4 regions of the Paenibacillus sp. NN59 genome follow, and region 2 is predicted to be linked to each of the others. Evidence: riboswitches for the same ligand, from Rfam matches in the RefSeq annotation. Region 2 holds a riboswitch; each other region holds the start of a gene.
The links. A riboswitch is a leader RNA that binds a small molecule or an ion and turns the genes downstream of it on or off. The one in region 2 is predicted to bind cyclic di-AMP.
Positions count from the first base shown of each region.

Region 1: it holds a riboswitch for cyclic di-AMP, as region 2 does, so the genes downstream of both, ACT89M_RS00510 (C40 family peptidase) here and ACT89M_RS16415 (3D domain-containing protein) in region 2, are expected to answer to the same signal.
Region 3: it holds a riboswitch for cyclic di-AMP, as region 2 does, so the genes downstream of both, ACT89M_RS10405 (C40 family peptidase) here and ACT89M_RS16415 (3D domain-containing protein) in region 2, are expected to answer to the same signal.
Region 4: it holds a riboswitch for cyclic di-AMP, as region 2 does, so the genes downstream of both, ACT89M_RS07235 (hypothetical protein) here and ACT89M_RS16415 (3D domain-containing protein) in region 2, are expected to answer to the same signal.

Region 1 is NZ_CP199678.1:106,982-109,182, reverse strand. Features, by position in the region: gene ACT89M_RS00515 (hypothetical protein) at 1-579, shown strand, start outside; cyclic di-AMP (ydaO/yuaA leader) riboswitch at 873-1,010, shown strand; gene ACT89M_RS00510 (C40 family peptidase) at 1,014-1,484, shown strand; gene ACT89M_RS00505 (GNAT family N-acetyltransferase) at 1,847-2,201, shown strand, end outside.
Region 2 is NZ_CP199678.1:3,735,864-3,738,064, reverse strand. Features, by position in the region: gene ACT89M_RS16425 (ABC transporter substrate-binding protein/permease) at 1-330, shown strand, start outside; gene ACT89M_RS16420 (amino acid ABC transporter ATP-binding protein) at 317-1,039, shown strand; cyclic di-AMP (ydaO/yuaA leader) riboswitch at 1,225-1,421, shown strand; gene ACT89M_RS16415 (3D domain-containing protein) at 1,424-2,095, shown strand.
Region 3 is NZ_CP199678.1:2,324,460-2,326,660, reverse strand. Features, by position in the region: gene pelA (pectate lyase) at 1-878, opposite strand, end outside; cyclic di-AMP (ydaO/yuaA leader) riboswitch at 1,254-1,385, shown strand; gene ACT89M_RS10405 (C40 family peptidase) at 1,391-1,855, shown strand; gene ACT89M_RS10400 (carboxymuconolactone decarboxylase family protein) at 1,994-2,201, opposite strand, start outside.
Region 4 is NZ_CP199678.1:1,665,453-1,667,653, forward strand. Features, by position in the region: gene ACT89M_RS07230 (glutathione peroxidase) at 139-618, opposite strand; cyclic di-AMP (ydaO/yuaA leader) riboswitch at 997-1,172, shown strand; gene ACT89M_RS07235 (hypothetical protein) at 1,291-1,719, shown strand; gene ACT89M_RS07240 (HAD family hydrolase) at 1,877-2,201, shown strand, end outside.

The DNA of each region.
Region 1 (2,201 bases), 3.0 Mb from region 2:
CCACTTATTCAGGCCGGGTTACTCTACTCCCTGCAACATTATCAATCTACTGAAGAACGCATTCCTTTTATTCGGGGCATCAAAACGTTATGGAAACCCATGATATTGCTACACACGATACGTACCTTTCTCATGTTCTTGCCTGCATACTGGCTTCTGCCCAAATTGTTTTCTACAATAATGGACAGTTTTCATTCTCTTCATTTATTACTTCCCGGCATTCCATATGTAGCAGGCTGGATTATTTATGGCTGGATTGTACATCATGCAGTGCTCTACATGCAGTTTGGTATTTCTGACCCGGAAGCAGAAGGGCGAATTCACGGGACGCTCAAGGGACTGTGGATTGCTGTGCGCCGCATCTTTGCTGTCATCGGCATTGCGCTGGTGCTGGGAGTTGTGCATTTAGTGGTCTTTGGTGCATTCACTTCCGCTTCCTGGTTCTTGACAGGACTATCCGGATTAATCCTGCAACAATCCTATCCGCTTGCTCGAAGCCTACTCAGTATGTGGAAAGTATGTAGTCATTTCCGTTTATGGCAGTCCACATCTACCAGACATGAAAATCATATACGTTGAACTAAAATGTTACACGCCGTCTGAGATCGCTTTCAAAAATAAAGAAATGTTACCATCTTATATTAAACATTTCATTGGTTATTACGTATAAATACGCAAACCTCGACCTTTCCCCGTCAAAGGTCGAGGTTTTTTTTGTTAATTTTACTGCTAAACGTTGCCAAAGTACTAAGCCTCTGGTACAATAAGCGCAGTGAGTTTTTAGTAACAACTTTGTAATCTTTAAATCCTTATTTGTAACAACTTTAAATTAAATCCTTAAAATTAAATTTTCTTTTCATTTTTCAGGTGCATAACTAGCATAGCCAAATTCCTGGCACCTGGGAAGCGGGGGAACCAGTTATGGGTGAATTGATCTTGAAACAGAGGGATCATAGGGGACCTTCAACCGAATCCTTAAGCTAACCTCGCAGGCGTTGGAAGGGGTATATCACTTGTTTAAGAAGAAACTGACCGCAGCAGTACTTAGCCTCACATTTGCATTATCACTTGGAGCAGGCAGCGCATTTGCAGATTCTAAGATGGATAAAGTAATTGATTCAGCAATGGGAACTACATACAAAAGCGGAGGAACAACGCTTGACGGTTTTGACTGCTCCGGATTCACACGGTATGTATTCGACAAATTAGGTATTGATTTGGCTCGTCAATCTAGCTCCCAATACGACATGGGTGATTCCGTATCTCGCATGGAGATGAGACCTGGAGATCTGGTGTTCTTCAACACAACAGGTAAAGGTATATCACACGTAGGCATTTTTGTAGGAAGTGGCAAGTTTGCACATTCTTCTTCTTCCAAAGGTGTAACGATCAGCTCTTTGAGTGAGAACTACTGGGCTAACCGCTACGTTGGCGCTAAACGGATCATGAGCACGGACGATTATGAGTCACTGGCCCTTGACTAGGTACAAGCTGTAATCAACATGATGTTGGAACCATGTAACTCTACTGTAACGAAATACGAAGTATAAACAGAACCGCCCGGTACATTCTCCGCAGGAATGTATCCGGCGGTTTTTTTATGCTTTCTGACTCTGTGTAGTTCCCGATGTTGCAAGTCATGGTGTGTATGTGAACTAACACGTTCGCCTGCTTTCGTTTGTCCGTGCCCTTATCATGTTTTTACCCAGCCTGTTATAATATAAACGGAATGATCACGACTTTTGTTTCAATTTTTATTTGATCATATGAAGACTTGCCTAATACACAGCTCTTTTGTAGAGTGAACAATGATACGGATATTGAAGAAAGGAGCATGCACTGTTATATGAAGAATGAAGCCTCTTTGATACTTCATGTTGTACCGATGCAAGAAGAACATGCTGAACTTATATGTGGCTGGAAATACGCCCCACCTTACAATATCTATAGCTGGCTTCCTTGGGAACAGATGAAAGTACTCGAAGTCGAGTTCGGTGATGCACAGCTCAGACAACAACAATATGCCATTATCCTGGATCAACATGACCAGGTTTATGGGTTTGCACAATATTTTCCGCTCCAGCATGTCACACGAATCGGTCTCGGTATGCGCCCCGATCTGTGTGGTCAAGGTCTTGGTAAAGCATTCGTTACTGCGATTGTACAAGAGGCCATCCGCCGCAATCCATCCAATGAGATTG
Region 2 (2,201 bases):
CAAGGCGTTGATCGTGGTCAACTGGAAGCAGCCCGTTCACTTGGTATGGGCAGAGGCGCAGCGATGCGTTACATTATTCTGCCACAGGCCTTCAAGGCCGTTTTGCCAGCCATCGGTAACGAGTTCGTAACGATCATTAAAGAATCATCCATTATTTCGGTCATCGGTATGGTGGATATTATGTATCAAGCAAGTGTAGTCAAAAATCTCACATTCCAGGGTCTGAACCCGTTCATTATTGCGGCAGCCATTTACTTTGTGATGACATTTATTCTGTCCAAGCTGCTCGGACGATTGGAAAGGAAGTTGGGTGCAAGTGATAGACGTTAGACAATTACACAAATCATATGGTAAAAATGATGTCCTGAAAGGCATCGACGTAACGATCGGCAAAGGTGAGGTCGTTGTAGTTATTGGTCCTTCCGGTTCGGGTAAAAGTACATTTTTGCGCTGTCTGAACCTGTTAGAGCAGCCATCATCGGGACAGATCGATTTCGAAGGTGTTTCGATAACCGATCCCAAGCATAACATTAATGCTACACGTGAGAAGATGGGCATGGTGTTCCAGCATTTTAATCTGTTCCCTCATAAAACGGTTCAGCAAAATATTACGATTGCTCCAATCAAGGTGAAGAAACAATCCACGGATGAGGCTAACAAAATTGCCGAGGATCTTCTGAAGACAGTCGGTTTGGCGGACAAAAAAGATGTATATCCTAACCAGCTATCCGGTGGTCAAAAGCAACGGATTGCCATTGCAAGAGCACTCGCGATGCAGCCGCATGTGATGCTGTTTGACGAGCCTACATCGGCCCTTGATCCGGAGATGGTCGGAGAGGTATTGGAAGTCATGAAACGTCTTGCTGAAGGCGGAATGACGATGGTCATTGTAACGCATGAGATGGGTTTTGCGCGTGAGGTGGGAGACCGCATTCTTTTCATGGACGGCGGCGTCATCGTTGAGGAAGGTACCCCGGATGAAGTGTTTGGGGCGCCAAAACACCCGCGTACACGAGACTTTCTTGCAAAAGTACTTTAATTCATGCCATTCCGTATGTAGAATCAAATGAATAACGGCGTTATCGGATCGAAAGATCCGGTGACGCTTTTTTGTTGTTTGCAGAAAAGGTGGAGCTGAAAAAGTAACTTTTCTGTTACCTGTAAAATGAATTAAAACGCCAAATGGAAACATTTACTACAGCTTAAGGTTACAAATTTGTGATATATTCAAGACTGCCGAAACTTCCGAAGCGGAAGTGCGGGGGACGTAACAATGCAGACATAGTTAATGATTTGAGAAATATGCTGCTTGGGGTGAATTAGGAATACATAATGCTTCAGCATGTCACGTACAGCCTATAGGGTGGGTTCCTCCATCCGAATCCGACAACTAACTTCGCAGGCATCATGAGGGAGGAAGACCATGTATAACAAGAAACGTTTAGCCAAAACAGCCATCGCACTACTGACATCCATTCTATTCATTCAAGCCGTTCCGGCTCACGCGGATTCCGTTCATGTGGCCAAAGAAGGGGATACCTTCTTCACCTTATCCAAGCAATACGGCGTTGATATGAACACATTAATTAAAACGAATAAAGACATCTCACCTTATAACATCTATGGTGGTTTGAAAATTACAATCCCAGGTAACGAAAACAAAGTAGAAGCGGCACCAGTTCAAGCGAAGTCGCAGGAAAAAACGGTGACTGCTGCAAGCCTGGACGTGAATACAGATAATAAAGTGGTACAGGCTTGGGGGAAAACATTCGACTACAGCAAAACGCTTAGTGTTAAAGCAACAGCGTATTCCGCGGATGCTTCCGAGAATGGTGGATGGGGCCCCGTTGATTATTTTGGCAACCCGCTCGAACTCGGCACAATCGCAGTGGATCCCAAGGTTATCCCTTTTGGAACCAAGGTACTAGTGACAGGGCATACACACCCTGGATTGCCGAAACAGGCTTTCGTAGCAACGGCTTTGGATGCAGGTAGCGCGATCAAGGGAAATCGTATTGACATCTTTATCCCTGGAAGCAAACAGTTCGTTAGTTCGTTTGGTTTTCAGGATATTGAGTTGTACATTTTAAAATAAGGCTTAAACCCTCTCATTTATGGATGTGAGGTCATAAGTTGAATTGAGCATTAATAAACAGGGTGTTCTTTCTTGCGTAATCATGATAGGCATAATTCATGACGAC
Region 3 (2,201 bases), 1.4 Mb from region 2:
TTCACAACGCCATCACGTCCCACAAAGATCGGTTTGTCCGTACCGAGTTCATAGAAACGTGCCCAAATCGGTGATGCACTGGAATCAGCAATAATTCGGCTATCCCCATTCGCTCTCTCATACCGATATCCTGTAATTTTCACTTTATTAAACCAGGCTTCGGCACCTTTGATAGATGCAGTGATTCTTGAATTAGCCGGTCTCGTTTTCAGAAACTTCACAATGTTCACGCTTTCACCTGCAGTTAATGAAGGCACTTCATAGATTCTGGCTCCCGCAGGTCTAAGTGAACTGGAATCATGCTGTTGTCCCCAGGCCGTTAACTTCCCACCGGATACCACCTGGGTATTCAGGATAGCATCGACTCCTTTGGAAACTGCATTTTTACTGCGATTTGCAAGAGAACTGTCGATAAAGGAGAAGTTCCCCTTACGTCCTGCGACTTCATCAAGCATGTACATCACATTAATCATCGCATCATCATTATAGGTAATATGTTTATGATAGCCGGAACTTTGATAGACTTGAGGCCAACCGCCATTGGAGTACTGCATATTAAGCAAAAAGTTGATGCCCTTGATCGCTGCAGCTGAGTATCGCGGATCATTTGTTTTTTTGAATTCACTTGCTAGCCTTCTGATTTCTGAGTATGTAGCTTTGTTATCAATCGTTGATTTGGCCCATTCACCTGACGTCTGACTGTAATCTTTTCTCCAGCCTCCATCGGGGCGCTGATTCTTTAAGATATCGGACATACTCGCCGTTGTACCGGAAGCATCAGCTGCCGATACGGTCGGTACAGGAAGGATAGCCATTCCCGCTACGGAGAATACCATAGAACACGCCAGTACAAATGTTACTAATTTTTTTGCTTTCACTCGACAACACTCTCCCCATTCACAAATTTGATTACTTATATCACATATATTCCAATGAAAACAATTTAAATACAAATTATGTATTTAATATGGTTATAATATGCAATAAATATATTTTTGTCAATATATGCAACAAACCAAAAAAATTTGTTAAACAGAATTTTTTCCATTTTAGCCTTTAACAATCTTGTTTAATATCCAAGTTCTCTCATATGAAACACAAATGACTTTTTTGTAATCTTTAACTCCCTAATTTCAACAAAATGATAACTAAAATCGATAATTCCGCTAACATTGAGGCTAAATGAACACCTTTAAACAGGTTTGACAATTACGCATTTATGCAATATAGTTTCAAATAGTTACAAAAACTTAATTATTCATTTGCCGAGTTTCAGGATTGAAAACGGGGGAACCATTTTGGGTGAATTATTCTTATACATAGGAAATATAGGGAACCTTCTACCGAACCCTTAGCTAACTCCGTAGGCATCGAAGGGAGAACATTGATTTTGAAAAAACTGATTATTTCCATTTTTGGGGCTGCTGTACTATTTACATCCGGGGCAACAAGCACAGAGGCAAGCACAATTAATACGATGGTTAACAATATGACAGGCATCCCGTACAAATGGGGCGGCACAACCATGGCTGGCTTCGATTGTTCCGGGTTTATGAGATATCTTTTCAACAAATATAGCATTGAGCTCCCTCGCACGTCGCAACAACAAGCGAAAGCCGGAACACCTGTCTCCAAAGCAAGCATTCGTACAGGAGATCTGGTCTTCTTCAACACAACAGGTAGAGGCATCTCACATACAGGAGTATACATCGGTGGAGGTCAATTCGCACATGCCTCCAGCAGCAAAGGTGTCAGCATCACCAAGTTGTCCAATCCGTATTTCAGTGATCGTTATGTAACCGCAAGACGGGTGACAGGTCAATTTATGTATAACAAAATGTTGGGTAAACTTTAATTGAATTTAAAGAACGGGGAGTAGCCTTTGGCTACCTCCTTACAGTAAAGAAAGTAAAGATGAGCTATAAAAAAACAAGGTCATACGCCTCTATTAAAGAGGTGTATGACCTTGTTAATTTTTGTTTTACTTCATTCACTAATGGAGCGCCTTCTGCACCCTCATTGCTCCCTGTGACAGAGCATGTCCGCCGCCCACTGCACCAGCAACAGCTACCGTCTCCATGATCTCCTGATCGGTCGCTCCCTTGGACCGGGCTTCCTCCACATGATAGAACGTGCACACTTCGTTATTAGCAAACAAACCGATACCTAGCGCAATTAACTGCTTGGTTTTGGCGTCAAGC
Region 4 (2,201 bases), 2.1 Mb from region 2:
ACAAGGACGAATTATTCAGGATGAGGATATGTGTTAAAAGAAAGGACGCAAAAAAGCCGCCCAAAAGCTTGAGCAGTTTCTGGCTCTTTGCTTTATAGGTGGCTTTTTTCGTTTATATGTTTGTTCAAAAGTCTATATCTATTTGTTAATCAGCTTTTGAATATCCTCTTCGATTTTGTCCGGTGTAGTCTGCGGAGCATATCGTTTCACAACTTTACCGTCCTGATCGACAAGGAATTTGGTGAAGTTCCATTTGATGGCTTTGGAACCGAGCAAGCCTGGTGCTTCTTTCGTAATGTGTTGGAAGAGCGGATGAGCGCTTGAACCATTGACGTCAATTTTTTCAAACATCGGGAAGCTTACGCCATAATTCATCTGACAGAATTCAGCAATATCGTCGGAAGATCCTTTTTCCTGCGCGAATTGGTTGCTTGGGAATCCAAGCACTTCAAACGGAGCATCCTGGAATTTATCCTGAAGCTCTTGCAAGCCCTTGAATTGAGGGGTGAGACCGCACTGGCTTGCGGTATTCACAATTAACAACACTTTGCCGCGATATTGGGACATCTCAATCTCTTGTCCGCGAAGGGTGTTTACTTTGTAATCATAGACTGACATGGGGTACGCCTCCATCCTGTTATTCTTAATATACTTATTATATTTTAAACAATTAAATAATGCAAAACTTATTTGGATTTAGCGTTGTTATAACCATTCGCTTGCTGGACTCCAAAATGGATGAGAAATACATGAATCAATTTTTGTGCGGTTGAGAATTAGGTAGCTTGGAAGAGAAGGATAGCGTATGACCTCATTGTAAGCGTTATTATCAAAGGTTATTGCCGGAAATCTGGCGATTCGGTGATCTGTATGCACTTTACATGATCATGGTACGGGTGTATGATTCATAGCGTAATTTGAATTTTAATTAAATTGTACCTGAAAAACGAAACAAACGATAATATCGATCGGTCTTATACTCAAGATTTACGAACGATGTTTTAATCGCTGAGTTTCCATTCATTGTGTATGGAAAACGGGGGAACCAACAGAATGGGCTGTATGACAGCAGCGGACATTCATGGGGTGAATTTTTCGGTGAAATCCGGAAATAGGGCGACTCTCGCGCCCGAATCCGTCAGCTAACCTCGTAAGCGTTAAAGGGAGAGGCAACAAACCGCACGCTGGTTCATGGCGCTTTCGTCATGGATTATTTAAGAAGCGTTTCGGAGGCCTTGGTCCCCACGCTTCTTTTTTTGTTGTCTTTTCACGCCAAGGGAGGAACGAAGAATGGATAAAGAGATGATTTTGGTAACCGCTCCGAATGAAGCTGGACGTAAATTTGTGAAATTGCTGATGTATAAAAAAATGCCATTTGCCGTTCTGACGAACAGTGCTGATGAGGAGCGCAAACTTCGCCGTCTTGGCGTGGAACACGTCATCCGTATGAATACAGCAGCTGCTGAGAAATGGTTTTTGCCGCAAGGCAGTGTAGGCAATGTATTTATTTTTGAGAACAGTCTGAACTTGACATGCCGCTATCTTCAAATTTGTCGCTCTTGGACATCGAAGTCCTTGTGTGTGATCACGGAGCAGAGCCATCCTAAAGGGATTTATCGTGGAATGGGCGCCGATAAAATTGTGTATTCACTGAATGGAGAAGTCGGGTTCCTTCTTAATAGCTGCAATAAACCGGAGGCTGAAGTGAGCAGCTTGTGATTGACATTGATCCAAGGTAAGACGCCTGTTATAATTGCAGGTATAGACTAACGGAATTTGAGGAGACTCATGCTTGTCGTGGGTCTTCTTTTTTTATGGAAACAGTACGGTAGTATAGAAGCGAGGGATAACCTGCAGCTAACGAGGAGGAATCAGCGTGCCGGATATTGCCGGATTGAAGTGGTTGTTTTTTGATGTGGGGGATACGCTGGTGGACGAATGGGAGCCTGTAGATGATATTATTGGGCAATTCGTTCGGGAAGCGAATGATTACGGCTATCCAGTAAAGATTGAGGCGGTAAGAGAACTGTTTGCTACCTGTTACCGTAATTATGAACAGTGGCCCATGAAAGTGGCCATACGTACATATATTCATGATGAAGATCACCGCATTCAGATTCAGGACAAGCTGAAATTCCATAAAGAATTGGAGCAACCGTTTCCTTCTGCAACCAAGGTGCTTGAACAGCTTTCGCATCACT